Regions from separate parts of the Cytobacillus sp. FSL W7-1323 genome, predicted to be linked through region 2. Evidence: predicted binding sites of a transcription regulator. Region 2 holds the regulator's gene; each other region holds the start of a gene.
The links. Region 2 encodes Rex, which represses fermentation and respiration genes when NADH is low (regulators of the CRP and FNR family bind a similar motif). Its sites were predicted from a motif close to TTGTGAAATATTTCACAA; they were not measured.

Region 1: a site for Rex is predicted at 4,937-4,954, ahead of qoxA (cytochrome aa3 quinol oxidase subunit II). Genes of this name have one in related genera too.
Region 3: a site for Rex is predicted at 2,860-2,877, ahead of MKX67_RS14375 (formate/nitrite transporter family protein). Genes of this name have one in related genera too.

The regions. Positions count from the first base shown of each region.
Region 1 covers NZ_CP151998.1:2,476,858-2,486,931, reverse strand. The annotation lists gene MKX67_RS12685 (AAA family ATPase) at 1-396, opposite strand, end outside; gene MKX67_RS12680 (hypothetical protein) at 734-1,006, shown strand; gene qoxD (cytochrome aa3 quinol oxidase subunit IV) at 1,038-1,328, opposite strand; gene qoxC (cytochrome aa3 quinol oxidase subunit III) at 1,331-1,927, opposite strand; gene qoxB (cytochrome aa3 quinol oxidase subunit I) at 1,927-3,873, opposite strand; gene qoxA (cytochrome aa3 quinol oxidase subunit II) at 3,918-4,832, opposite strand; gene MKX67_RS12655 (DUF3889 domain-containing protein) at 5,702-6,031, shown strand; gene MKX67_RS12650 (small, acid-soluble spore protein, H family) at 6,028-6,219, opposite strand; gene MKX67_RS12645 (2-oxoglutarate dehydrogenase E1 component) at 6,656-9,490, shown strand; gene odhB (2-oxoglutarate dehydrogenase complex dihydrolipoyllysine-residue succinyltransferase) at 9,507-10,074, shown strand, end outside.
Region 2 covers NZ_CP151998.1:465,367-475,440, reverse strand. The annotation lists gene groL (chaperonin GroEL) at 1-634, opposite strand, end outside; gene groES (co-chaperone GroES) at 695-979, opposite strand; gene MKX67_RS02565 (type II CAAX endopeptidase family protein) at 1,246-1,974, shown strand; gene MKX67_RS02560 (DUF4305 domain-containing protein) at 1,981-2,184, shown strand; gene MKX67_RS02555 (redox-sensing transcriptional repressor Rex) at 2,214-2,852, opposite strand; gene moaC (cyclic pyranopterin monophosphate synthase MoaC) at 2,876-3,358, opposite strand; gene MKX67_RS02545 (ATP-binding cassette domain-containing protein) at 3,502-5,427, shown strand; gene tsaD (tRNA (adenosine(37)-N6)-threonylcarbamoyltransferase complex transferase subunit TsaD) at 5,714-6,736, opposite strand; gene rimI (ribosomal protein S18-alanine N-acetyltransferase) at 6,733-7,185, opposite strand; gene tsaB (tRNA (adenosine(37)-N6)-threonylcarbamoyltransferase complex dimerization subunit type 1 TsaB) at 7,182-7,889, opposite strand; gene tsaE (tRNA (adenosine(37)-N6)-threonylcarbamoyltransferase complex ATPase subunit type 1 TsaE) at 7,886-8,341, opposite strand; gene MKX67_RS02520 (hypothetical protein) at 8,403-8,840, opposite strand; tRNA gene MKX67_RS02515 (tRNA-Asp) at 9,246-9,322, opposite strand; tRNA gene MKX67_RS02510 (tRNA-Met) at 9,326-9,399, opposite strand; rRNA gene rrf (5S ribosomal RNA) at 9,426-9,542, opposite strand; rRNA gene MKX67_RS02500 (23S ribosomal RNA) at 9,775-10,074, opposite strand, start outside.
Region 3 covers NZ_CP151998.1:2,844,997-2,855,070, forward strand. The annotation lists gene MKX67_RS14360 (isoprenylcysteine carboxylmethyltransferase family protein) at 1-510, opposite strand, end outside; gene MKX67_RS14365 (3-oxoacyl-[acyl-carrier-protein] synthase III C-terminal domain-containing protein) at 516-1,601, opposite strand; gene MKX67_RS14370 (hypothetical protein) at 1,826-1,948, opposite strand; gene MKX67_RS14375 (formate/nitrite transporter family protein) at 2,010-2,810, opposite strand; gene fdhD (formate dehydrogenase accessory sulfurtransferase FdhD) at 3,064-3,855, opposite strand; gene MKX67_RS14385 (DUF2294 domain-containing protein) at 3,870-4,220, opposite strand; gene fdhF (formate dehydrogenase subunit alpha) at 4,667-7,606, shown strand; gene MKX67_RS14395 (DUF1641 domain-containing protein) at 7,628-8,110, shown strand; gene MKX67_RS14400 (hypothetical protein) at 9,114-9,473, opposite strand; gene MKX67_RS14405 (stage II sporulation protein P) at 9,859-10,074, shown strand, end outside.

The sequences.
Region 1 (10,074 bases), 2.0 Mb from region 2:
TTGATTGGTTGCACCCATTTTTCCTGATTTAAACAAATAAATAACTGTTGCAATTAATAATGATAAGAAAGCAATAATAATCCATATACTATATGAGTTAGTCGCAGAATATTTATATTCTATTGGATAAGTAGCGACAAGGTTTTCAACTTTATCACTATTAGGTGTGATATGAGAAATAAATTTTTTCTCGTCTATTACCACTTCTATTTTTCCGTTTTTATATTCCTTCATTTCAATGTCAGCTTGGGAATAATTTTGTATATTGGCTTCTAATTGAGAGAAGGGGATTGTATGAGTGGTTGGTTTATTCATCAAATAATAGGTGATAAAAATAGCTAACATAAATAACAGTGATATAAGAATGAGAGTTGCACGTTTTATTTTATGTGACAAATTTATAACCCCCAAAAAAATTAATATCAAACATGTTTTGGTAATGTAAATATATGTCCATTATAAAGGGAGAGAAAAGCTATTTTTAGTATAAAACGTTGTTAACATAGGAATATAATGCATAATTTGTGAAGAAAATAAGTGGTGAAACCGTTATTTTTGTCAAAAATAAGGCTAAAAGTAAAATCAAACTATAATTATTTGCATAATATAATAAAAAATAACAAATTAATCGAAAAGTCAACCCGAAAAAAGAGATAATTTTGTCAAATTCGCGAAAAAATATTGACATAATTGTGAACAGGGTGGATAATGGATGAAAAGGAGGATGATGGAAATGAATACATCAAAAGCTATGTTAAAAGCAGTTAAGTATTATGGAGGTACATTATTGATTGCCGGAATCATCATCTTTTCGATCGGATTCTTTGGAAACGTTTCCAGTACGTTAACTGGTATTGGTATTGGTACGGTAATGGGAGCCATTTTTGTCTTTTTAATGGGCGTCTTTTTTGTAGCTACAGAGGAAGTATTAGAAAAGACAGGTAGAAGAAAATCTAAACTAGATACATTAGCAAAAGTAACAGCAACATCTATTAAAACAAAGTAGGAGCGCCCGAAAGAGGACGCTCCTTTTTTATTTATTGAATTTGGTAAGTCCAAACCATTGTTAGTAGGGAACCAAGAATGGTGAAGATTGCAATTAATACACCATAGTAAATTGTAATATAGATGGCGTTTTTATCTTCTGATTCACCAGCATGCATGAATAGTACTAATTGTAGCCCTGCTTGAATAAAAGCAGTTACAAGTAAGATTGTCATTCCAACTGCAAATGACATATCAAAGAAGTAAACCATTAGGGCAACAGCTGTTAGCACGAGTGAAAAGATAAATCCCATCACTTGTTTCATCGGGAATAATTCTTTCATCATTACATCATTCCTTTCAGATAGACGAAGCTGAAGATGAAGATCCAAACAACGTCTAGGAAGTGCCAGTAAAGAGAGAAGATAAATGACTTATTCGTTGTTCTTGGTGTTAAGCCATATTTCTTTACTTGAATTAGGATACATGTTCCCCAGAATAACCCGAAAGTTACGTGCGCGCCGTGTGTTCCTAAAGTGGTTAATAGGATTGCACTAAATGCACTTGTTTGTAGTCCTGCGCCAACATGAACATAATGAACGAATTCATAAATTTCAACACCGAGGAAGATAGCCCCAAGTACGATTGTTGCAATAAAGAATCCCATCATTGCTTTTTGGCGACCAAGTCTCATCGCGTGAACCATGAGGCCAATTGTGAAACTACTTGTTAATAGAACGAGTGTTTCAATTAATACAGGTGTGATTTCAAAAATTTCAGCACCCGATGGGCCATCACCTGTACCACCTGACAAAATAAAGTAAGATGCAAATAATGTTGCAAATAACATAACTTCCGCACCGAGGAAAATCCAGAAGCCAAGAATCTTTAAGCGATTTTCATCAGTACTGTACTCAAGAGGGAGAGAGTGATCAATCTTCATTATCTTTTACCTCCCAATTCTTTTTCTGTTTCTTCTATTTCTTCAATAGAAATATATCTTCCATGATCATTTTCAAATGATTGATAAGCCATACAAGCGAAAATACCTAGTGTACAAATAATTAACGGAATCCACATTGCAAAGACGAACGAGAATCCCCACATGAAGAAGATAATTCCCATAATGAATGGAATACCACTGTTGTTCGGCATGTGAATCTTTTCAATTTTATCTGGGAATAACGGTGTGCCTTTTTTCTTTGAATCCCAGAATGTTTCATAGGAATCGATCTTAGGCATAGTTGCAAAATTATACTCAGGAACTGGCGTATGTGTAGCCCATTCAAGTGTACGTGCATCCCAAGGATCTGATCCAATATCTCTTGGTGCATAACGGAAACTATAGTAAATATTATAAACGATTAACGCAAATCCAGCTGCTAACATAAGGGCGCCAACCATAGAAATCATATTCCAAATACCAAATCCACTTGCTTCAGAATAAGTGTACATACGTCTAGCTTGACCATCTAAACCAGAGATGAACATTGGCATAAAGGCAACTAATGTACCAATCGCAATAATCCAAGCGCCGATTTTACCAAGACGATCATTTAACATGAAGCCGAACATTTTTGGCCAGTAGTAATAAAGGGCAGCTAGCATTGCGAACACAACCCCAGGAATGATTACCATATGGAAGTGAGCAACTAAGAACATTGTATTATGGTATTGATAGTCAGCTGCTGACATACCAAGCATAACCCCTGTTACACCACCAAGTGTGAAAAGTGGGATAAACAACATTGAGTAAAGCATTGGCGTTGTCATCACGATTTTACCTTTATACAGTGTTAACAACCAGTTGAATATTTTTACACCGGTAGGTACTGCTATTGCCATCGTTGTAATAGAGAAAATACTGTTAACGAAAGCGCCTTGACCCATTGTAAAGAAGTGGTGAACCCATACAACGAATGATAATAGTGAAATGATTACCATTGAAGCAACCATTGATTTATAACCATATAGGTTACGTCTAGCGAAAGTAGAGATTACCTCACTGTAAATACCGAATGCAGGCAAGATTAAGATATATACTTCAGGGTGTCCCCAAACCCAGAAAAGGTTGGCCCATAACATATCCATACCGCCATTTGTTGATGCAAAGAAATGTGTACCGAATAAACGATCTAATGTACCCATTGCAAGCGCAACTGTTAATACAGGGAAAGCAAATACGATAATAACGTTCGTAATTAATGCTGACCAAGTAAACATTGGCATTTTCATTAATGTCATGCCTGGAGCACGCATTTTCAAGATTGTCGTCATAAAGTTGATACCTGTTGCTAATGTACCTAGACCGGCAATCTGTATCGCAATCATATAATAGTTCGTACCGACAGAGGTACTAAATTCATTATCTGCTAACGGGAAATAAGATGTCCAACCCGCATCTGGTGATCCTCCGATAACGAAAGAGATATTAAATAACATTGCACCGGCAAAGAATAACCAGAAGCTAAGTGCATTAAGACGTGGGAACGCAACATCGCGAGCCCCAATTTGCAGTGGAACAACAAAGTTCATAAACCCGATAATAAATGGCATAGCCATGAAGAGAATCATAACAACACCATGTGTAGTGAATATCTCGTTATAATGCTGTGCATCAAGCAATTTGTTCTCAGGTGCTGATAATTGCGCACGCATCATAATTGCGTCAGCGCCTCCTCGGAATAGCATGAGGATCGCTGCAATAATATACATAATACCTAATCGTTTATGGTCAACAGTTGTTAACCATTCACGCCATAAATAACCCCATTTTTTAAAATATGTTATCCCAACTACAATGGCAATAGAAACAATTGCAATTGCTACCATTGAAGCATAAATAGCTGGACTTGGATGTGGTATGGCAAAACGTTCAAAGAACTCCATCCTGTATACTCCTTTCAGAAGATGTCAATAGACACTTCATCTAATTAATGGCTACTGTGGTCAGTGTGACCTTCGTGCTCATCATGATTTTCATGATTTTCTTCTGAATCTTCATCATTTGATTGATGATGTTCATGCCCTTCAGGTGCTGGGCTAAACTCTAAATGAGTGCCAGTAAAGGTCATCTTACCTAAGTGACCTGGCTCTAGTAACTCTTCAAATTTATCTTCAGTAATTGGATCAGCTGTTTGATGAACTTCATCTACCCATTCCTCAAATTCAACTGGAGACATTGCTGTTACATCAAACGTATTTTCAGCAAAACCTTTTCCGCTGAAGTTTGCATTTCTACCCATGAATTCACCAGGATGATCAGCAGCTAAATGTAATGTTGTTACCATATCGGCCATTGCATATTTCTGTCCGCCAAGTTGTGGAATCCAGAAGCTGGTAATTGGACCGAATGAGTAAAGTTTAAATTCAAGTGCTCGATCTGTAGGTATATATAAGTAATTTACTGTTTCAATATCTTCTTCAGGATAGCTGAAGTGCCATTTCCAGTTAGATGATGATGCATATACAACTAATGGCTCCTTATCTTCATACCCTGGTGGTGTTGCTTCAACTTTATAGTTACTTTGGACAGAAACAAATGATAGATAAGCAACAATTAGTACAGGTATTCCGACACAAACTGCCTCCACCCATTTATTTCCCTCGATGTGAGGTGGTTCATAATCTTTTCCTTGTTTAGATGAACGAAATTTAATGAGCATATATGCAAGCATTGCAAAAACTACAATAACAATACCAGACATTAACCATATGGACATCATAATATCGTTAGCCTGGACTTCGGCCTGTGGACCTTTAGGATTTAGAACAGTAAGTGGTTCACACCCAGCAAGTACAGCGGCAATGGCAACTATAGCCAATAAAAGAGCCCTTTTCAATTTCATTGATGTACCCCTTTCTATCTTTCTAAAAATCTATTGTTTTATTTGAACGTGAATATCACGCCTGTAACCCTATGTTAGTATCATAAATGGTTAAAAACAATTGAATGTGATAGGTGTCACAAAATGTTCATGAACAAATGATGAATTTGGTCACAAAATGTTCATGAAACTGAAAGTAAAAAGAAAAAATAATATTATTTAAATACTCTATTTTAAGAAAAAACTGAAAAATGAATATTGCATCGTTCAATAAATTTTAAAGGTTGCTTCTTTATTTATTATATTAATATAAATGATGTTGTGTATTTGACTAACAGTACCCACAAAAAAAGTGTGAAGTCTTCGAATGGTTTTGAAACGGATGAAAAAAGAGGAGGGTTATCTTGTTAAAGAAATTTGATATTGATCAATTTTTAGACGGTGTATATAACCCGACTGATGATATTCATCATTTAATAGAAATAATTGAAATAGATGATTTACTTGAGAGAACAAAATAGGCCTTTATGTCTTCCACTTTTTGTTTTAGATGTTGTACGATTACTTTTATTAAAATAATCATATCTAAAACTAATCAAATGAAATAATAATGAACATTTTCTTATATTTTTTAAAGGCTATGTTGACATTTACGATATAAGGGTTAATGGAACAATAGATAAAGAAAAGCGGGCAAGTTTTAACCATTAACTTGCCCGCTTTTCTTTATCTATTGATATTTACTTTTGCACTAGCAAGTTTTGCTTTGAATTTTTCTTTCATTATATAACCCATTTCCCAAAAAAACTTTCATAAAGAATAAACATTGAAAAGATAGTAAAACTATAAATATTTCCATCAAAAAATAAAAGTGAAGAGGTGAGGAGAAAATGGAGAAAAGAGTGTTTCTCTCAATTGTCATAGTGTTGTTTAGCTATATATTTATTTCAAGCCCTCAAACAAGCTTTGCCGTTTATGATGCACCTTCTTATGCGAAATGGGGTAAAGAAGCGATGATGATCGCAAAGGAAAAATACCCATCAGCAGATATTGTTGATTATCAGCATCTTGGAAAAGAAGTAAAGGATGAGACAGAAATAGAAAAGTTTAAACTTTGGATGCGTCAACAGGAGATAGAATATGGGCTCTATGTGTTTATTGAATATGATAAAGATTCGGAGAAAATCGTCCGTATTTTAACGAAAAAAACGGACCGTTAACGTATTGTATTTTCTTCTATTAATTGTGCGAGTGGAACAACTTGATTCTTATCTACGTTGTTTCTTTCGCACACCCTTGCCATTTTAGTTAATTCATAGAGATCGACAATGACGATATTTACGCCATCGAAAGTTACTTCATATTCGTTTTGACTTTTTAGTAGTTCCCTCGCTCTAGCTAAATCCATAAGTTCACATCCTCTCTCGTAGTATTTTATTCAGTTTGAATATTTAGTGCACAATTCTACCAATAATAAGGCTTTTGATATATACTTAAATAGGCAAACGGTTTAGAAGTTGAATGATTATCAACTTGTAGACGTTAGTTCATCTTTCCAATTTATTACACTAATAGGCGTGATATAGGAATTAAATTAATTCACTTTTTTAATATAAGTATTTTTTCTAAAAATATTAGCTGTATTTTCGTGATTTTCTCTTTTTTCCCTTTGTATATGCGCCTTTAACGTGGTAAAATGGCTTAGGAAACATTTCGTCCTCTGGAAATTAACATTATTCGGAATTTTAATATACGAAATAATATTGTTACTATCCTAGAATGGATATGGGGCGGAAATAAATTATCCAAATATATTTAAAAAAGAGTTGTGGAGGTAATTTTCCATGAAGAAGCCTTCAGAGGGTAGCGGACCTTTAGAACAAAGTTTTTATGGTCCTAACCTTGGCTATGTAATCGAGCTTTATGAGATGTATTTAGAAAATCCAGAATCAGTTGACCAAGAAATGAGAGAGTATTTTGAGGTTAATGGTTCACCATTGCAACAAACAGGGGTAGCTCCTGTAAGTTTAGGAGCAGAAAGCACTGGCGTAAGTCCAGCACAAATTGAAAAAACTTTATCAGCTATTCGTCTTGCCGATTTTATTCGTTCAAACGGACATAAAGCTGCTGATATTTATCCCCTAGTTAATAGGGAAGAAAAGAATGTTGCTATTTTTGATTTAAGTAATTATGGATTAACAGAAGCAGATTTACGTGCAATACCAGCTCATCTTATATGTACAGATGCGAATATTCCGTTAAGAGATGGATTAGAAGCATTTGAATACTTAAAAAATGCTTATATGGATACGTTAGCATTTGAGTTCACTCATGTTGACAATTTAGAAGAAAAAGATTGGCTTCGTCGCAAGGTTGAAACAAATAGCCTTAAACTTAACTTGCAAAAACCTGAAAAAGCGAAAGTGTACAAAAGATTAACGGAAGTAGAAGAGTTTGAAAAATTCTTACACCGTACTTTCGTCGGTCAAAAACGCTTCTCTATTGAAGGTTTAGATACGATGGTACCAATGTTAGATGAAATTGTATCAGGTTCAGTGGCGAATGGCACAAAAACAATAAATATTGGAATGGCACACCGCGGACGTTTAAATGTGCTTGCTCATGTACTTGGTAAGCCTTATGAGATGATATTCGCGGAATTTCAGCATGCGCCGAACAAAGATCTTGTCCCATCTGAAGGTTCTATTGGTATCAGCTATGGATGGACAGGCGATGTAAAATACCATCTGGGATTAGACAAACAAATCAAGGCTGAAAATACAACAGTTGCAAACTTAACACTTGCGAACAACCCAAGCCATTTAGAGTTCGTTGGTCCTGTAGTTGAAGGATATACAAGAGCGGCTCAAGATAAACGTACTACTGATGGTTTCCCAGAAGTTAATTACGACGAAGCACTTTCCATCATTATTCACGGAGACGCTGCTTTTCCAGGGCAAGGTGTTGTCGCTGAAACATTAAATCTTGGTCAATTAAATGGCTATAATACTGGTGGTTCCATCCATATTATTGCTAATAACACGATTGGCTTTACAACAGAATCTTATGATTCTAGATCGACTAGATATGCAAGTGATTTAGCCAAAGGCTATGAGGTTCCAATCGTGCATGTAAATGCAGATGATCCCGAAGCAGTCATCAATGCCGCTAAATTAGCTATTGAATATAGAGATAAATTCCATAAAGATTTCTTAATTGACTTAATTGGGTATCGCCGCTTTGGTCACAATGAAATGGACGAGCCGATGACCACAAACCCAGCGATGTATAATATTATCCATAAAAGACCAACGATTAAAGAGCTTTATGGTGAGAAATTAAAAAAAGATCAATACTTATCAGAAGAAGAGGTTACTGCTATTCATTCGGAAGTAGCTGAAAAACTTCAGCAAGCTTACGATAAAGTGCCGGATAAACAAGAAGATGCAACTGAATTAAATCCACCTGAGACAGTGGAAAATGGTATACCAAGCATTCAAACTGCTGTGCCATTAGAGTCTTTACAGCAATTGAATGAAGAACTTCTAAAATGGCCGGAAGAATATAAAGTCTTTAGAAAGCTAAGTAAAATATTACAACGTCGTAAAAATGGACTAGAAGAGGTTGGGAAAATTGATTGGGGTCACGCTGAAACATTAGCATTCGCTTCAATTATTTCAGATGGTACGCCGGTAAGACTTACAGGTCAAGATTCAGAGCGTGGAACATTTGCCCATAGAAATATCATGTTACATGATGAAGTGACAGGTAAATCGTTCTCACCTTTACATCAAATCTCAACAGCTAAAGCTTCATTTGCTGTTCATAATAGCCCGTTGTCAGAAATGGCTGTTCTAGGCTTTGAATATGGTTATAATGTGTCAGCTCCAGAAACTTTAGTTCTTTGGGAAGCACAGTTTGGTGACTTTGCGAACTCTGCACAAGTTATGTTTGATCAATTCATTTCTGCTGGTCGCGCGAAATGGGGACAAAAATCTGGTCTAGTAATGCTTCTTCCACATGGATATGAAGGACAAGGTCCAGAGCATTCAAGTGCAAGATTAGAAAGATTCCTGCAGCTGGCAGCTGAAAACAACTGGACAGTAGCTAACCTTTCTTCAGCAGCACAGTACTTCCATATTTTAAGAAGACAAGCAGCGATTTTGAATCAGGAAGAAGTAAGACCATTGGTCATAATGTCACCTAAGAGTCTTTTACGTAACCCTACAGTTGCTGCAACTGCTAAAGATTTATCAGAAGGACAGTTTAACTCGATTCTCGAGCAATCTGGCCTTGGTGAGAAAAAAGAGCAAGTGAAAAGAATTGTTTTCACATCAGGAAAAATGGCTATTGATTTAGAAGATAAATTAAAAGATATTGAAGATAAAGAGTGGTTCCATATTGTACGTGTAGAAGAGATTTATCCGTTCCCATTTGCTGACATTACGGAAGTAGTAAAACGTTATCCAAATCTTGAAGAAATGATCTGGGTGCAAGAGGAACCGAAGAATATGGGCGCATGGAATTTTGTTGAACCAAGGTTAAAACATATTGCCCCTGACGGAGTAGAGGTAAATTATATCGGTAGACGCCGCCGCTCAAGCACAGCAGAAGGCGATCCAGTCGTGCATAAAAAAGAGCAGCAGAGAATTATTGAAGAATCTTTAACACGTAAGTAATAAGGAGGAAATTATTGTGGCAGATATTAAAGTTCCTGAATTAGCAGAATCAATTACAGAAGGTACGGTCGCTCAGTGGCTAAAACAACCTGGTGATACAGTCAATAAAGGTGATTATGTTGTTGAGCTTGAAACAGACAAAGTAAATGTAGAAATCATTTCTGAATATAGTGGTGTACTTGCAGAATTAAAAGCAGAAGAAGGAGACACTGTGAATGTAGGGGATACCATCGCAGTTGTAAGTGAAGGTGGAGAAGCTCCTGCTCCTAAAGCAGAAGAGAAAAAAGAGGAAGCACCTCAAGAGGTGAAAGAAGAAGCGAAACCAGCTGATTCCAAACCAGCGGAAGATAATAAACAACGCACAATTGCTTCACCGGCAGCTAGAAAAATGGCGCGTGAAAAAGGAATCGATTTAAGTGAAGTTCCAACAACAGATCCTATGGGAAGAGTACGTTCACAAGATGTTGCGAACTACGATCCAAATCAAGCGACACAAGCAGCGCAGCCACAAGCTGCATCTAAGCCAGCTCCTAAGCCAGCAGCAACTGATGCCAATAGTGAAAAACCAGTAGAACGCATCCGTA
Region 2 (10,074 bases):
CTGCTTCCATTTTATCTGTATCTGTTACCATGTAAGCTGAGCTGTATCCACGGTCGAATTGCATACCTTCAACGATATCCATTTCTGTTGTGAATCCTTTAGATTCTTCGATTGTGATAACACCGTCGTTACCTACACGTTCCATAGCTTCAGCGATTAATTGTCCAACTTCTTCGTCAGCAGCAGAGATGGATGCTACTTGCGCAATAGACTCTTTGCCTTCGATTGGTTTAGAGATCGCTTGTAGCTCTTCAACTGCTGTAGCAACCGCTTTTTCGATCCCTTTACGGATACCCATTGGGTTTGCACCAGCTGTTACGTTTTTCAAACCTTCGCGGATCATTGCTTGCGCTAGAACCGTTGCAGTTGTTGTACCGTCACCAGCTACGTCGTTTGTTTTACTTGCTACTTCAGCAACTAGTTTCGCACCCATGTTTTCAAATGCATCTTCTAGTTCGATTTCTTTAGCAATTGTTACACCATCATTTGTAATTAATGGAGAACCGAATTTCTTCTCAAGAACCACGTTACGTCCTTTAGGTCCAAGAGTTACTTTTACTGCATCTGCAAGTGTATCCACACCACGAAGCATCGCGCGGCGAGCGTCTTCACTAAATTTAATATCTTTAGCCATTATTAAGTACCTCCTCTAATAGTTAAAAATCTTTATAATAAGTATATAGCTGTTTTTTTATTAACCGATCACAGCAAGAATGTCGTTTTCACGTAAAATTAAGTATTCTGTACCTTCGTATTTCACTTCTGTTCCTGCATATTTTGAGAAGATAATAAGGTCGCCTTCTGCAACTTCTAATGCTACACGTTCACCATTTTCTAGTACACGTCCAGTACCTACTGCTACGACTTTACCTTCTTGAGGCTTTTCTTTCGCGCTATCTGGTAGTACGATACCGCTTGCAGTTTTTTCTTCCGTTTCAACAAGCTCGATAATAATTCGATCACCTAGTGGCTTCAACAAGTGAAACAACCTCCTCAATTCATTCAAAAATTATTTTATTAGCACTCGTTAGTCTTGAGTGCTAACACAATTATTATATTAATCAAAACTACTCTTTTTTGCAAGTAAGAACCTTGCAATTTTGCAAAAAAAAATGCGAACCTCTCCATTCTATACAACTTCTATTTGTTTTATGCACTTCATAAGGATGTACTATTTGAAACTAATAGTGTTTAACAGGTAAAATAAATATTAGTGTAACTTCTTTAAGAATAGGAGACTAGCCATTGAAAAAAGAGTATTGGTTTATCATTATGATTTATATAGCCATGCAATTATCAGCCATCGTTGGCGTTCCTGCCATTCTTTTTCTAGGTAATATGTTAGGATACAGCTTTGATGAGGTTGCAAAAATTGCACCGCCACTCTGGATTGTCATTAGTTTTACAATTACCCTTCTCTTAACTTTGTGGTTTTTACGGAAAGAAAGCAAAGAGATGTCAATGAGGAATCAAGCACCATTATCGACTTCTATCGGGTGGGCGATTGCAGGTATTCCGCTAGCATTTATTGCTCAAACCGTTGCAGCGAATATTGAATTAATGCTCGGCATTGATATGGGGTCAGATAATACGCAGCAAATTATGTCATTAATTGAAACGTCTGCTCTTGTGATTATTGTTGTTTCCATTATTGGGCCGATTTTAGAAGAGATCATTTTCAGGAAAATCATTTTTGGTTCCTTGCATAAACGATTGAACTTCTTTTTATCAGCACTGATTAGTTCATTAATTTTCTCTCTCGCCCATGGGGAAATTGAGCACTTACTTCTTTATGCAGCGATGGGCTTTACGTTCGCGTTTTTATATGTAAAAACCAATCGTATTCTCGTACCGATCATTGCTCATGTAGCGATGAATACCTTTGTCGTTGTGATTCAATTGAATATGGATAAGCTAGAAAAATATATGACAGACTTAGAAACGGTACAAATGATTTTTAGCAGATTAGGATGATGTTAGATGAGAACACCTTTGTTCACAGGGATTATCTCCCTTCTTTTTGGATTTGTATTTATTTATTTTGCAATTATTAACCTTCAAAACGGTGGAGGTTGGGGATTTTTAACGATCTTCATTTTGATTTTTGCCACTTTTGATATTGGTGGCGGGATTAAATTAATCGCTATGCATTATCGTATGAAAAAGAAAGAGGATAAAAAATAGAGCTGACTCCATGCGGGTCAGCTCCTTTTTTATGATGGATAGTGTTTTAAGAAGTATACTAATGATTGCAATTCGACCGCCAAATCAATATGATGGATGCGAATATGGGAAGGAACCGTTAACCGCGCTGGCGTAAAGTTCAAGATTCCCTTTACATGACTTTTAACGATTCGATCCGTAATTGGTTGTGCCGCATGAGACGGTACAGTCAAAATGACAACTTGAATATGGTGCTCATCAATCAACTTTTCTAGGTCATCTAAATGACGAACAGGTACCTCGCCTACAGACGTGCCAACCCTACTTTCTGAAACATCAAATGCCACTTCAATCTTTGTATTATTATTTTTTAAAAAATTATAATTTAAAAACGCTGTACCTAGATTCCCTACACCAATTAACGCTACCTTTGTCACTTCATCTTGATCGAGTGTCTTACGGAAAAATCCTAATAAGTAATTTACGTTATATCCGTAACCTTTTTTCCCTAAAGCACCGAAATAGGAGAAATCTCGTCGAATTGTTGCAGAATCTACTTTCACCGCTTCACTTAATTCTGCTGAAGAAACTCGCTGCTTTCCTGATGCGTGTAAATTTTTCAAAAAACGATAATACAAAGGCAATCGCTTAGCCGTTGCTTGAGGGATTTTCGTTGATTCATTGGACATAGGCTCCACTCCATTCCATTTACTTAAGCCCTTCTAAAATCACCGTTTTTACCACCGGTTTTCTCTACTAAATATGTTGGTCCTATTACCATGCCTTTATCTACTGCTTTGCACATATCATATACCGTTAAAGCGGTAGCTGTAGCAGCTGTCAACGCTTCCATTTCTACTCCGGTATGCCCATTAGTTTTCACTGTACAATCAATATGTAACACATACTGATCCTCTACCTCTTCCCAATTGAAAGATATATCAATACCGGTTAAGGCAAGTGGATGACACATCGGGATGATATCAGATGTCTTTTTCGCAGCCATAATACCTGCCACTTGAGCAACAGCCAGCACATCTCCCTTTTTCATTGTGCCATCAGTAATCTTCTGATAGATTTCTTGATTTAGCTCAATACTACTATGAGCAATTGCTGTACGGGCAGTTTGTGGTTTTTCACTCACATCCACCATCTTCGCTCTGCCTTCTTCATTAAAATGTGTAAATTCAGCCATTCATAACACCTCACATGAAAATGATACACTATTTTGATTCATCTGTGTAATGTAGTTTTTTATATATTCTATCCAAATAGTGACTTTATTGCCGAACCTCACCTGATTAAGGTACACTATCACTATAACAGAGGTGAAATATAATGATATTATTACAGGTTAATCAGCTTTCGAAAAGTTTTGTGGCTGATCCTATATTAATGAATATAAAGCTTGAAGTACAAACGAGAGACCGCATTGCATTAGTTGGACGTAATGGTGCGGGAAAATCAACTCTTTTAAAAATTATTGCTGGACATATGTCCTATGATTCCGGTGAAATTATTCAATCGAAAGAAACCAAAATCGGTTATCTTGCACAAAATACAGGACTAGAATCTGAGCTATCTATTTGGGACGAAATGCTTACCGTGTTTGATTATTTGCGCAAACAAGAGAAGGAACTGCGCTTACTAGAAACACAGATGGGCGATGCAACACTCATCGAAAACGGTGAAGCTTACGATAAAATTTTAAAAACCTATGATCAAATGCAAGTCAACTTTAAAGAACAAGGTGGCTATCAATACGAGGCAGACATTCGTTCTGTACTACATGGCCTTAATTTTCAATCGTTTAGCTATGATACAAAAATTTCTGCATTAAGCGGGGGGCAAAGGACGCGACTTGCACTTGCGAAATTATTGTTAACCAAACCTGATTTACTGATTTTAGATGAGCCGACCAACCATTTAGATATTGAAACATTGTCATGGCTAGAGCAGTATCTTAGTGGTTATGATGGTGCTATTTTAATTGTCTCACATGACCGCTATTTCTTAGATAAAGTCGTCAACCAGGTATATGAACTATCACGTAACCATATTAAAAAATACGTTGGTAACTACAGCAAATATCTTGACCAAAAAGCAGCGAATTATGAACGTGACTTGAAAATGTATGAAAAACAACAAGAAGAAATTGCGAAACTAGAAGACTTTGTTCAACGCAACCTTGCCCGTGCTTCGACAACAAAGCGTGCACAAAGCCGGCGCAAGCAGCTTGAGAAGATGGAGCGAATGGATCGCCCCCAAGGGGATGAGAAATCAGCGACATTCGGCTTTCAAATTGATCGTCAATCAGGCAATGATGTGCTAACCGCTGACTCTTTAGCAATTGGCTATCAAGAAGAAAAGATCAGTGATCACATTTCATTTCGCATGTCTCGAGGCGATTCCATTGCTTTAGTAGGTCCCAATGGTATTGGAAAGTCGACTTTATTGAAGACCCTTGTAGACAAGCTACCTGCTTTAGGTGGCACGTTTCAATATGGCTCAAATATCCGCATTGGCTATTACGACCAACAGCAAGCTGATTTGAGTTCAAATAAAACCGTATTAAACGAGCTCTGGGATGATTACCCCCTCATGCCTGAAAAAGATGTCCGTACCGTGTTAGGTAACTTCCTCTTCTCTGGAGATGATGTCTTGAAAATTGTCTCTACATTGAGTGGTGGAGAAAAAGCACGATTAGCACTAGCTAAGTTGATGTTGCAAAGAGCAAATGTCCTCATACTAGATGAGCCGACTAACCATTTAGACCTTGATAGTAAAGAAATTCTTGAAAATGCACTTATTGATTTTCCAGGTACGCTCCTCTTTGTCTCTCATGACCGCTATTTTATTAATAGGATCGCAACAAAGGTGATTGAGTTATCAACAAGTGGAGCAACGGAATTTTTAGGGGATTATGATTACTATGTGGATAAAAAGGCGGAAATTGAAGAAATAGAGCTTTTTGAATCAGCAGACCTGCCACAAGAAAGTATCACTAAACCAGAAAAGCAAAGTTATCAACAAGATAAAGAAGCGAAGAAACTAGAAAGACAACGAAAAAGAAGGCTGACAGAAATTGAACAGTTAATCGAAGAGTTAGAAGCGCAAATTGAAACTTACGATGAACAACTCTGTGACCCTGAAATCTTCCAGGACCACGAGAAAGTCCTCGAGATTACAACTAAAAATGAGGCTATAAAAGCACAACTCGAGCAGTTACTTGAAGAATGGAGCGAATTGGGAGATTTAATGTAATTAAACGTAGCTGGGGATAATTTAATTATCCCCAGCTTTTCTTTCTACAAGTAAATTGTCCACATTTTTATTCACAGCACAAACGGATTAACAATAGGTGAAACAACACTTTTCCACATTATCCACAATTTTTATGATACTTATCAACAAAAACTCTGAAAATTTTAATATTATCCACAATATGATATGCCACCCATACTATACTTGATATTGTGAATAACTTTGTGTCATCACTAAAAATAAAAAGACTAGTGAATAGATGATCATGATTCACTAGTCTTCATTATTATTGTTGAAACTGTATATCTAACCCTGGGTTTGCATTCATACTCATATCTGAGAACATCCCTTTTTCGAACATAATTGCCCCTACTGCAGCAATCATCGCTGCATTATCTGTGCATAAATGTAATGGCGGAATGACTAAGTCTATCTCTTCCTTATTCTTAAAGGTCTCTGTTAATGCTTCACGAAGTCCTTTATTTGCTGCAACGCCACCTGCTAATAGTAGTTGTTTCACATCATATGCCTCTACTGCTTTTAAGGTCTTGGTCACTAATACCTCAATGACGCTTTCTTGAAAGCTCGCTGCTAAATCCTCTGGTAAGATGGTCTCTCCACGTTGTTCAGCATTATGCACTGTGTTGATAACGGCAGACTTCAATCCACTGAAACTAAAATCAAAGGAGCCTTCTTCTAGCCACGCACGAGGAAGCTTAATTGTCGCTTCTCCTTCATGGGCAAGGCGATCAATATGTGGCCCACCTGGATATGGCATATTTAGAACTCGCGCTACTTTATCATATGCTTCTCCAGCAGCATCATCACGTGTTTCGCCAATAACTTCAAAATCACCATGTGCTTTCATATAAACGAGCTCTGTATGGCCCCCGGAAACGACTAATGCAAGCGCCGGGAAAGTCATTTCTTTAATTAAGCGATTGGCATAAATATGCCCTGCTATATGGTGCACCCCAATAAGTGGCTTTTGATGAGCAAAGGCAATCGCCTTCGCTGCATTTACACCGACAAGTAAGGCACCCACTAACCCTGGACCTTCTGTCACAGCAATTGCATCGATATCGTTCATCGTCATACTCGCTTTATTTAACGCTTCTTCTAACACAATGGTCATTTGTTCTACATGATGCCTTGAAGCGATTTCTGGTACAACCCCGCCAAACCTTTTATGACTTTCAATTTGAGAAGCGACAACATTAGCGATGATCTCTCTACCATTTTTAATGATGGCTACTGCTGTTTCATCACAGCTTGTTTCTATCCCTAATATATATTGATCTTTTTTCATTTTATATTCACCCACATTACTAAAGCATCTTCATGATTATCCGAATAATAATTTTTTCTAATTCCGCCTTCTTGAAAACCTAGCTTGCTATACAACCGTCTTGCTATCATGTTACTCACCCTTACTTCTAGGGTCATTTTAAGGGCACCCATTTCTTTTACAACATCCATCAGCTGGACCATTAACGCCTCGCCAAGTTTCTTCCCTCTATATCTGGGTAGTATCGCTACATTTGTTACATGGGCCTCGTCTGTAACCACCCATGCCCCACCGTATCCTATCAATTCTTCTCCGTCTTCTAATACAACGTAGACCGAGAATTGGTTCAATGTCATTTCATTATAAAAGGCCTCTCTACTCCAAGGTGAAGAAAAAGATGCCTGTTCTACTTTTAATACTTCATCAATATCATCTTCGTTCATTAACCGAAACGTTAATTTACTGGTCATTGGAGCTTGCTCCCTTTCGAAGCTTCAATCCATTTTGCCTCTGCCTCAGCAAGACGGATATAATTAGGGACAAAATTGTGGATATCAACAGCTTCCTTATCTCTACCTAAAATGGCCAATTCAGAAGGACGAGGATTTTGTTCAGTTAAACGTGCAAAATATGCCCGATCCCCTAAGTCTGCTTTAATTTGTTCCTTGTGTATGGATAAATCATTACCGACAAATAAAACCGGTTCTTCTCTATTTAATAAACGTTGCGTCCAATTAACGGTCAACGTTAGATGATCCGATGCTAGATCTAATAACCGACTCTCTTGAAATTGATATAAACCAGTATAAATCTGACCTCTTCTCGCATCAAATAACGGTGAAATGACACCGTTAAAATAACTACCTGCACTTGCTGCCAAAACAGCTAGACTCGATACGCCTGAAAGAGGTATATTCAACGTCCAAGCTAATGTTTTAGCTATGGTTACACCAATTCTTACCCCCGTATATGAACCGGGTCCTTCTGCGACAACAATCTTTTCTATATCTTGTGGCAACGTATCGCAATCCTTTAAAAGCATTTCTATCGCGGGCATTACACGAACTGAGTGATTCTTTTTGATATTCGTGATATATTCCCCTATAATTTTGTCGTCATCTACTAGAGCGATCCCTAGTGTATAATTTGACGTGTCTATAGCTAATATTTTCATTTTACTAACTCCTCACACAGCTTCACATAGCGTTTTCCTTTTGGATGTAGCGCTATTCTTCGTTCTTCATTTCCGGTATAATGGATTACAATTTTTAACCTTTCTTCTGGCAGTTGATCTTCTATTAGATGAGCCCATTCCACGACGGTCACACCTTGCCCATGAAAATACTCATCAAACCCAAGATCTTCATCGCCATCCTCCACCCGGTAAACATCCATATGGTACAAAGGTAGACGACCATTATATTCCTTTATAATAGTGAATGTAGGGCTATTCACATTTCGTTCAATACCAAGGCCTAACGCAAGCCCTTTCGTAAATGTTGTTTTACCTGCCCCTAAATCACCTTCTAATAAAATGACATCACCTGCAGCTGCTTTTTCTCCTAGCCTCTTTGCAAATGCCATTGTTTCTTCCGTATTTTTTGTATTCCACTGGAATTGATCCATTTTATCACCTACATTTGGTCTTTCATTTATTTACAATAATAATGACACATATACATGTAGTTTACATGATTTTTTCATAGACATCAAAGAACACTTTGTTTTGTCGGGACAGTAACCTTTTGCGCGCAATTCCTTGCTCTTTTTCTCTTTGTCTTGCGCGTATCTTCCTTTTGCACGCAATTCCCGGCTCTTTTTCTCTTTCTTTTGCGCGTATCTTCCTTTTACGCGCAATTCCCGGCTCTCTTTCTTTTTCTTTTGCGCGTATCTTCCTTTTACGCGCAATTCCTTGCTCTTTTTCTTTTTCTTTTGCGCGTATCTTCCTTTTGCGCGCAATTCCCGGCTCTCTTTCTCTTTCTCTTTCGCGTTTCTTCCTTTTGCGCGCAATTCCTTGCTCTCTTTCTTTTTCTTTTGCGCGTTTCTTCCTTTTGCGCGCAATTCCTTGCTCTCTTTCTTTTTCTTTTGCGCGTTTCTTCCGTTCCCGCCTAAAACTTTTCAACACTATCTTTTGCCTGTATCTACTATTTAACGGTTATTTCCGTAGAGGCAACTAAAAATAGTTGTTTTTAGAAATTACTTAACATATTTTTGGTTTACGCATCCTAATTTGCATTTGTTTTTTGACAAAAAGAAAACCCGCCTAATGGCGAGCTAAAGTGATAGTTTCTCTAGTAATATACAATATGATGGATAAACTGATCATTACAGCTATTGGGATAGATTAAACGTAAGGATTTTTGTAAATAATAATGCGTTATATCTCTATCAAGGACTTACAAATTAGTCATGATGTACTTTTTTACGAGGCACAAATCAATTCTACTTGAACCTATAGAACCTAAGTTTTCTACACAAAAAAAACGAAACAAGTTCCCTGTTTCGATACGTTTCACATATAAAATTAAACTGGCGGTCCGGACGGGACTCGAACCCGCGACCTCCTGCGTGACAGGCAGGCATTCTAACCAACTGAACTACCGGACCAGATTGCGGGGGCAGGATTTGAACCTGCGACCTTCGGGTTATGAGCCCGACGAGCTACCGAACTGCTCCACCCCGCGATAATATTATTTTATAAAAATCATATGCCCGGCAACGTCCTACTCTCACAAGGGGACAGCCCCTAACTACCATCGGCGCTGAGAAGCTTAACTTCCGTGTTCGGTATGGGAACGGGTGTGACCTTCTCGCTATCGCCACCGGACTATGAAATTGTAAGGGAATCGTTCCCTCAAAACTAGGTAATGTTGAAGAAGATATTTATTGAGTAATCGCCTGAATGCGTGCTGTAGGATACTACTTACGTAGTTCTGTCCAGCTGCGGCGCCTAGTTGCTCGAGGTCATAAGTCAAATTTGTCATGAGGTTAAAGAACAACCTCCTGTCAAATTCGCCTTATGCTTGTCGCACCTGGGCAAGGCGCCTCCGCATTTCGAATTGGTTAAGTCCTCGATCGATTAGTATTAGTCAGCTGCATGTGTCGCCACACTTCCACCTCTAACCTATCAACCTGATCATCTTTCAGGGATCTTACTAGCTTGCGCTATGGGAAATCTCATCTCGAGGGGGGCTTCATGCTTAGATGCTTTCAGCACTTATCCCTTCCGCACATAGCTACCCAGCGATGCCTTTGGCAAGACAACTGGTACACCAGCGGTGCGTCCATCCCGGTCCTCTCGTACTAAGGACAGCTCCTCTCAAATTTCCTGCGCCCACGACGGATAGGGACCGAACTGT
Region 3 (10,074 bases), 2.2 Mb from region 2:
TTCTTCATATTTCGTTAATGCTTTTAATGCTTCTTCCTCAACTGGAATACGAATGGCTAAAATAAAGAAATTTAACAGAGTGAAAACAAGGGCAGTATAGTAAGCTTGAAACAATAGAGGCATAATAAGAAACTCCATTGCAACGACTGTATAGTTTGGGTGCTTTAGCCAACGGTATGGTCCTTTAGTTACCACTTTTGCTTTGGGTAAAACAATAATCTTTGTATTCCAGAACCTCCCTAAGGAAGATAACGCCCATATTCTTATCACTTGTGTGAGTATAAATAACGGCAGTAAATAATACCAATAAGGAGATAATCCTTTACCGAACACAATTACCTCAACTGTTAAAACAATAAAAAACAAACTATGTACCATAACGATTAGTGGATAATGACTTTGACCAAATTCAATGCCACCTCTTTTTTTCATCCAATCCTCATTGAATCTTGCGACGATTAACTCGATACACCGTTGAGAAATAACAAATAGAAGAAAATAAAAAAACATTTAATTCACCTCCATTTTAATAAAAGTAATTCCGAGCTAAAACCCGGCCCTAAGGCAGTTGCCAAACCTATATCATCCTTTTTTCCAAGGAGAAAAAACCTTCGCAAAACATATAATATTGTGCTTGATGACATATTGCCGAACTCCCTTAGAACGTCAAGTGAAGTGGCGGTCATCTCAGCAGGAATTTGTAAAGACGCTTGATAAGCATCAATCACTTTTTTTCCACCTGGATGAGCAATAAAATGTTGCAAATCGGTTATTTGTAATGAGAATTGATTTAAGAATGTCTGTACATTTGGCTTCAGCCAGCCTTCAATAATTGTGGGAATATCTCTTGAGAATATGACATATAAACCATCATCCTTTACGTCCCAACCCATTACATCAAGCGAATCCTTTTTTGTCGTTGATTGTGTCCCGTATATATGGGGGATGGCAGGCAATTTCTGATATTTTTGATAACCACTTTCATCACCAGCGATTAATGCACAGGCAACACCATCAGCAAATAAAGAAGTACCAACAAGATTACTCTTAGAGCGATCATTTCTTTGAAAAGTTAAACTGCATAATTCAATTGTTAATACTAAAACCTTTGCTTTTGGATAAGCTAAGCAATATTCATAAGCCCTTGATAAACCCGATGCACCACCTGCACAGCCTAAGCCCCATATTGGGATCCTTTTTGTTTGCTCAGAAAAGGGTAATAGATTCATTATTCTTGCCTCAAGCGATGGTGTAGCTAAACCTGAGCTAGTAATCGTAAAAATCGCATCTATCTCTTGATACTTAATAGGTTGATTTAGAAACTCCCTCGTTGTTAAACACTTTTCAATCGCCTCACACCCAAGTTTTACTCCCGTTTCAATGAAGGCATCATTTTTATCAGCAAAGCTATGGTCCTCTTTAAACCAATCTAGTTCTTTGGCAAAATGACGTTTTTCAATTTGTCCGTTTTGGAATACTTTTAATAAACGATCGATATCTTTGAAAGATTGCCCAAATAAGTGGCGTGCAAATGCTACCACTTCATTTTGAGTAATTTCATTTGATGGGGGTACTTCTGAGATAGATAAAATAGCTGGCATAAGGAACTCCCTTTCTGTCTATGTACGGGTATTTTTTCCTTAATAAGGATATTTATGCATTGATTGGTTTTTAATCTTTCTCGTTCATTTTTTGCATAAAAAAAAGCCGAATGAGTTATCTCATTCGGCTCAGAAAGATGTGTTTTGAAGGAGTTGCTGTGCCCTTTTATCATATCTTAAAGTGGCTCTCTTGGCATTACGCAAACTTTACCAATTATAATTGCTTATTTATTGCCTTGCTTATGCACATCAATGATAATCGTTTTATCAATGATTTGACCACAGACACGACAAACTCCTTGTTCTTTATATAGCGTTTTACAATAATCACAATAATATTGCTGCATTTGCTCACATCCAATATCTCTAATAGATTATTTTATGTAAGCTATGATGAATGTGCTTCTATTATGAAGCTTTTTTCAACTGAGATTTTGTTTCATTTTTTGGTTTATAAGAGACAAAGTAAGCTAGGCCAACAAACACAGCCCCTCCAACTACATTACCTAAAAAGGCAGGTATGATATTGCCAATGAAATCTACCCAAGTAAACGAACCTGCAAAAATCGCAGCTGGAATAACGAACATGTTGGCAACAACGTGCTGGAATCCAATCGCAACAAATGCCATAACCGGGAACCAAATAGCCAAAATTTTACCTGCAAAATCATGAGCACCATAAGCTAACCAAACAGCTAGGCATACGAGCCAGTTACAACCAATCGCTGAAACAAATGTTTGTAAGAATGTATCATCAATTTTTGCACCAGCAATCGCTACTGTTTTATCAAGGTATGGACCTGTCTCTGTTAATCCAACGACATGTCCAAAGAAATAAGCAACAAACAGTGCCCCTACAAAATTGGATAATAACACCCAAAACCAATTATTCAATAATTGCCCAAGACTAATTCTCTTTGAGAACAAAGCACTCGCAACTGACATCATGTTACCTGTAATTAATTCAGCCCCAGCCAATACTACTAATACAAGGCCTAAAGGGAAAACTGCTGCACCTAAAAACGATCCGAAACTTCCCCACTCTGCCGGTAAATTCCCAATAACACGAATGTCTAATAAAAATCCTAGTGCAATAAATGCCCCACCTAAAAAGCCTAAAACCAACAGCGACAAAAGTGGTATTTTCGTTTTTGCAACACCTGTTGCAATCGTCTGTTCCATAATTTCTTGCGGTTTACTAAATCCCATTCTAACTACCCCCTAAATAAAAAAGGCAGCACTCAGACATCCCTTACTTTTGTAAAGGATTTCAAAGAATGCTGCCTAACCCTTCTGCAATCCCCTACAGAAGTATCAGTCATCATATTTATATTGTTTGTAAAAAGAAATAAAACAGTGCTTGCCTTACTTCCATTTACCCATTGCAAACTATATGCTACCAAAAAACAAAAAATTTTACTAGACTATTTTTTATTTTTTTCGTGTAGCGAAGTATTTCTTTTTATAATAGGATTCGTTCAGGATAAGTATATATATTCATGTTGCCATTACGAATAAATCCAACAGTCGTAATTCCTAATTCCTCTGCTGAGCGCAAAGCAAACTCTGTTGGTGCAGATTTTGAGAGAATCATTTCACAACCAATTTTTGCTACCTTTAAAAGTATTTCTGAGGAGATTCTTCCTGTGAAAACAATAATCTTCCCTTTCATGCTGATGCCCTCTCTTAAACTATAACCATATATCTTATCAAGCGCATTATGCCTACCAATATCCATTCTGCTTAATAATATCCCATTTTTGTCACAAAGCGCAGCGCTATGTACACCACCTGTTTGTTTAAATGTAGTCGCAGACGCTTGTAATTGTTCCATTAACTGATTACATTCATTGACAGTTAATCGAATATTAACATCTTCCATTTTCTTAGCTGTTAATGCATCATTAACAAAAACAAAGCCTTGTCTACTCATACCACAACAAGAAGTAATATATCTTTTATTTTGGAAGTTTTGTATATAAGGATTTGTACGATCTGTTGTAACATGAACGAACCCTTCCTTTTCTTGTACCCATATATCTTTAATATGCTTGTAAGATCTTATGATACCTTCTGATGCAAGATAACCTATCACCATGTCCTCAATATATTCTGGTGTACATACCATTGTGACTAGCTCTTCTCCATTCAGCTTAACCGTTACTGCATATTCGGTAACAATGGTATCTTCCATTTTTTCAACTTTATTTCCAGTCACTCGTATGATTTTACGACTCGTTTCCACTTGCTTCATCTTTTCTCCTCTTTCTATGAATCTATGATATTTTTATCGAATACAAATACAGATATCGCCATATTCTCTTCCACTTTAATATCAGAAAACAAATGTAACAGCGTCGCACCGACCAATTCTTCCATTCCTTCTGGCGTACCTTCTGCATATACATCTTGAATCATTTTTGTTCTTGCTGAATGCACCATTTCTTTGCCATCTTCTGTACGAGAAATAAATTGTTCTGTCGGTGTGAGATTACCGTATAAAGTCGAAACGGCCATATTCTCTACAAACACTGTGTGGATTTTCTCCGGTCCCTTACCAAATAAGTCTTTTCTTAATTTACGAATGATATCATTAAACTCATGCACCATTTTTGACATCTTCTTTACCCCTTTATATAAGATTCTGTCTCAATTGTATAATCATAGTACATGCTTAAAAAAAATGAAAGGGGCTGCAAATAGGAAAAAAATTGCACGATGATTGCTTCACTGTTTCACAATACCAAAATTACCCTATTGGACTGTAATCGTTATAAGATTAAATTCATTATTGTTAAATTTAATTTTTAGCGCTATAATAACTAGTGGAATTGTTGGAGGGGTAATATTTTCATGTTGTCTCTCTATCAATGGTACTTTCTACATACTAAAAATGGTATGGATTGGTATAATAGCAAGCGTTGTTATTTAACTATTCCACCATGGATTATGCTCGCTTTTTGAAAGCGGTATAGTACATGGTGGTTTTTTTATTGGTTTAAGCAGAAACACTCACTTTATTCTCTTTAAACCATTGTTTGATCAAGTGTAAGGGGGAAACAAAATTGACTTCCAATGTAAACATTACAATTAATGGTGTGGATTATGAGGGGCATGAGGGGCAAACCATTCTCCAAATCATTAATCAAAATCAAATTGAACATCCACAGATTTGTTATTTACCAGAGGTTGACCCAATACAAACATGTGACACATGTATTGTAGAAGTAAATGGTCAACTTATGCGCTCATGCTCGACTGTAGCAGAAAGTGGTATGAGTGTTAGCTTAAGCTCCAACCGTGCCAAAGAGGCACAAACAGAAGCAATGGACCGTATTTTAGAAAACCATTTACTGTATTGTACAGTTTGTGATAATAATAACGGCAACTGTAAAGTCCATAATACAGCTGAATTATTAGAGATTGAGCATCAAAAGTATCCTTATACGCCTAAAGAAGATAAATCGGCTGTCGATATGTCGCATCCTTTCTATCGTTATGATCCAAATCAATGTATTGCCTGTGGACAATGTGTTGAGATTTGTCAAAGTCTACAAGTAAATGAAACACTTTCAATTGATTGGGAAAGAGAAAGACCAAGAGTTATTTGGGACCAAGGTGTATCCATTGATGAATCGTCATGTGTTTCATGCGGACAATGTGTAACGGTTTGTCCATGTAATGCCTTAATGGAAAAATCAATGCTCGGTAATGCAGGTTTCATGACAAAGATTGATGATGAGATCATGACACCAATGATTGACCTTGTAAAAGAAGTAGAACCGAACTATGGCACGATTTTTGCTGTATCAGAAGTTGAAGCTGCGATGCGTGAAGAAAGAATCGAAAAAACAAAAACCGTTTGTACTTTCTGTGGTGTAGGTTGTTCGTTTGAAGTATGGACAAAAGACCGTGAAATTTTGAAAGTGCAACCAAGCCACGATGCACCAGTAAATGCAATTTCCACTTGTGTTAAAGGTAAATTCGGTTGGGATTTTGTTAATTCTGAAGAGAGAATTACAAAACCATTGATTAGAAAAGAAGGTCGCTTTGTAGAAGCTAGTTGGAACGAGGCATTAGACCTTGTAGCTAGTAAACTAGGAAGTATTAAAGAAGAATTCGGCAAAGATTCAATTGGCTTTATTTCTTCTTCAAAAATTACAAATGAAGATAGCTATTCATTACAAAAATTAGCTAGACAAGTATTTGAAACGAATAATATCGATAACTGCTCTCGTTATTGCCAATCACCAGCCACTGATGGCTTATTCAGAACTGTAGGTATGGGCGGTGACGCTGGAACTATTAAAGATATTGCTGAAGCAGGTCTTGTCATTATTGTTGGTGCAAACCCGGCAGAGGGTCACCCTGTTCTTGCTACACGTGTAAAAAGAGCCCATAAATACCACGGTCAAAAGTTAATTGTCGCAGACTTGCGTAAAAATGAGATGGCTGAACGTTCTGATATATTTATAAGTCCGAAACAAGGAACAGACCAAGTTTGGTTAATGGCTGTAACCAAATACATGATCGATCAAGGTTGGCATGATGCTGAATTTATTAAGGAAAATGTCAATTACTTCGATGATTTTAATGAAGTTTTAGAGAAATATACGTTAGCATATGCTGAAGAAACGACTGGTTTATCACAATCACAAATCATCGAAATTGCCGAAATGATTCGTGATGCTGACGGTACTTGTGTCCTTTGGGGTATGGGCGTTACGCAAAATACTGGTGGTTCTGATACTTCAGCTGCTATTTCTAACCTGTTATTAGCAACAGGTAACTATCGTCGCCCAGGTGCTGGAGCTTATCCATTGCGTGGACATAACAATGTACAAGGTGCATGTGATATGGGTACCTTACCTACTTGGTTACCAGGCTATCAACATATTACCGATGATATCGCTCGTGCGAAGTTTGAGAAAGCTTACGGAGTTGAAATCTCAGGTACACCAGGTTTAGATAATATTCAAATGTTACAAGCGATTGAAAAAGATGAAATGAAAGCAATGTACCTTGTTGGTGAAGACATGGCACTTGTTGATTCGGACGCGAACCATGTAGATAAAGTACTTTCTAGTCTTGACTTCTTTGTTGTTCAGGATATATTCTTCTCTCGCACAGCTCAATACGCTGACGTTATTTTACCTGCCGCACCATCACTAGAAAAAACAGGTACATTTACAAATACTGAACGTCGTGTACAAAGATTGTACCAAGCGTTACCAACATTAGGAGACTCTAAACCTGACTGGTGGATTATTCAAGAAGTAGCTAATCGCCTAGGGGCAAATTGGACATATACACACCCTAGTGAAATCTTTGCTGAAATGGCGAGTCTTGCACCACTATTCTCTCAAGCAAGCTATGATGTACTAGAAGGTTGGGGTAGCTTCTTATGGGGAAGTCTTGATGGAGCAAGCACACCATTGTTATATGAAGATGGTTTTAACTTCCCAGACAAAAAAGCGCGTTTCGCCTTATCTGATTGGGCAGAACCTGCATATTTCCCTGAAGAATATGACCTCCATATTAATAATGGGCGTATGCTTGAACACTTCCATGAAGGAAATATGACCAATAAGTCAAGAGGCCTGACTGCAAAAGTACCAGATGTATTTGTGGAAGTATCAGAAGAACTAGCACAAGAAAGAAAACTTTCAGATGGCTCGACAGTAAGACTCGTCTCTCCATTTGGTGCAGTTAAATTGAATGTTCTAATTACAGACCGAGTGAAGAAAAACGAACTGTACTTACCAATGAATTCAGTTGATAAGGATTCTGCTATCAATTTCTTAACTGGTCCTTTATATGATAAACGAACGCGTACACCGGCTTATAAACAAACGAAAGTTCGTATGGAAATTTTAAATAACAAAGCCGGCGACAAACCATTACCAAAAACGAACCCGCGTAATAAAAAACGCAATCCACAAAACGGTGTGGAAGTTCAACGTAAATGGAATCGCGAAGGCTATGTTCATTTAACAGATCAATAAAGATTGGAGAGGTGATTCATTATGGCAGCGCCTATTACTGAAATTCATCGTGAGAGAAATGAAGCCCTTGAACAAGAGCAAAAGCTTAACGAATTAAAATCATTACTCACTGAAAATGATCAAGCAGTACAAAGTATCATGGCTCTTATTGGCGAATTACAACAAGCAGGTATGCTTGATGCAGCCAATTCCATGTTAAAAGGGAAAGAACAAATTGCTAAAGTAGCACTTGGTCAAGTAACAAAAGAACCTGTAACCAACTTGATTAACACATTAATGGGTGCAACTGGTGCACTTATGCAAGCTGACCCTGAACAAACAACAAAACTCATTAAAAGTGCAGTATCAGGCATGGACGAAGGAAAAAACTTCTTACATGAAGAAAAGAAAATTGGTATTATGCAATTGGCCAAAGTTTTAAATGACCCTGATATTAATCGCGCTATTGGATTCGGTATTCATTTCCTTAAAGGCATGGGTAGGGAATTAAAAGAAGATAAATAATGCAGTAAACCTCCCACTCGATTGTTGTGGGAGGTTTTTCATTATCATTCACCCTGAGCAATATAAAAGTTATACAAAGAAAGATTCTCCCCCCTCTTCCTCTGGCTACATATAAAACCTAACTTATCGAGATAGAGGACTTCATCATCCTCCTTTCTTTTCTAGTTAATCGTTCACTTCCTAAAGCTATTCTTATACCATGACTTAATCTCATAGATGAGTGTCTATTTTGGTGCTCGATCTTCATTTCTGTTTTTTTCCTAAATTCTGCTAAGATTATCTACCTTATACAGCTTTGATGATCTATCATTAATCAAATACGACCGTTAGTTATCCCCCACGCAACCTCAACAAGCCCGTAAAAAAGGCTAACCCTATCAAGCTTTCAAGCCTGATTCTCTCATATGGAATCAATCCCCTTCAAATGTTTGTCAAGGTCCGTCACAGCAATGGTGGCCTTCTAAAAGGAGGTTTTATACGAAACGGGGTTTGCGCTATTTATCTTGTTGGTTTTTCTCTTTTATAGCGGGAATTGGGTTGCCCTACTTATCTTGTTGGTTCTTCTTTTTTTAGTAGCAGGGGTTAATTTCGCGCTACTCATCTTGTTGATTCTCCTCTTTTTAGTAGCGCTTTTTGGGATTACCCTACTTATCTTGTTGATTCTTCTCTTTTTAGTCGCGCTTTTTGGGGTTACCCTACTCATCTTGTTGATTCTTCTCTTTTTAGTCGCGCTTTTTGATTTTGCCCTACTTATCTTGTCGCTTCTTCTCTTTTTAGTCGCGCTTTTTGATTTTGCCCTACTTATCTTGTTGGTTCTCCTCTTTTTAATCGCGCATTTTGATTTTGCCCTACTTATCTTGTTGATTCTCCTCTTTTTAATCGCGCATTTTGATTTACCCTACTCATCTTGTCGCTTCTCCTCCTTTTAGTCGCGCATTTTGATTTTGCCCTACTCATCTTGTTGATTCTTCTCTTTTTAGTCGCGCATTTTGATTTACCCTACTCATCTTGTCGCTTCTCCTCCTTTTAGTCGCGCATTTGATTTTGCCCTACTTATCTTGTTGGTTCTCCTCTTTTTAATCGCGCATTTTGATTTTGCCCTACTTATCTTGTTGATTCTTCTCTTTTTAGTCGCGCATTTTGGGGTTACCCTACTCATCTTGTTGATTCTTCTCTTTTTAGTCGCGCATTTTGGGGTTACCCTACTCATCTTGTTGATTCTTCTCTTTTTAATCGCGCATTTTGAGGTTACCCTACTCATCTTGTTGATTCTTCTCTTTTTAGTCGCGCATTTTGAGGTTACCCTACTCATCTTGTCGCTTCTCCTCTTTTTAGTCGCGCATTTTGATTTTGCCCTACTCATCTTGTCGCTTCTCCTCTTTTTAGTAGCGCATTTTGGAGTTACCCTACTCATCTTGTCTCGTGCCCTTTTTTTTAGTAGCTTAAATTGATTTACGCTACTCACTTTACCCTCACATTTTAAGTAGCTCAGCTTGATTCTAATTATTGGCTTCCAAATCCAATTTACGAGGCGCTCAACTCTATTTTCTAATTTGAGTGACTTTAAAAGATACACCCATTTTTTATCCCTACTTGGATATAAGAGCAGTTTTGTAACCTTCCATTATCTCTACTATTTTTATATCCACAATTAGTTATTTTTTTATAAAAGGCAAAATTGATAGTCTTAAATTTAGCATATCTCTCTCTTTTTCTTCATAAGCATTTTAATAGAAAGGATGGATGATATGCAAAAATCACAAGGCTATCAGTTATTTCTATTTATTAACACTACTGCTCTCTCCATTACTATTGCTTGCATTTTTTTAGCAAGTACCGTCGCACTCGTCACAATAAAGATGTCTTCTGATATTGCTAGTTCTGTCATCAATGGACCTCAATCGCATTCCATTTATCTACACTTATTAAAAAGTGCTAACCAAAGTTTTATTAGTGAGGATGCG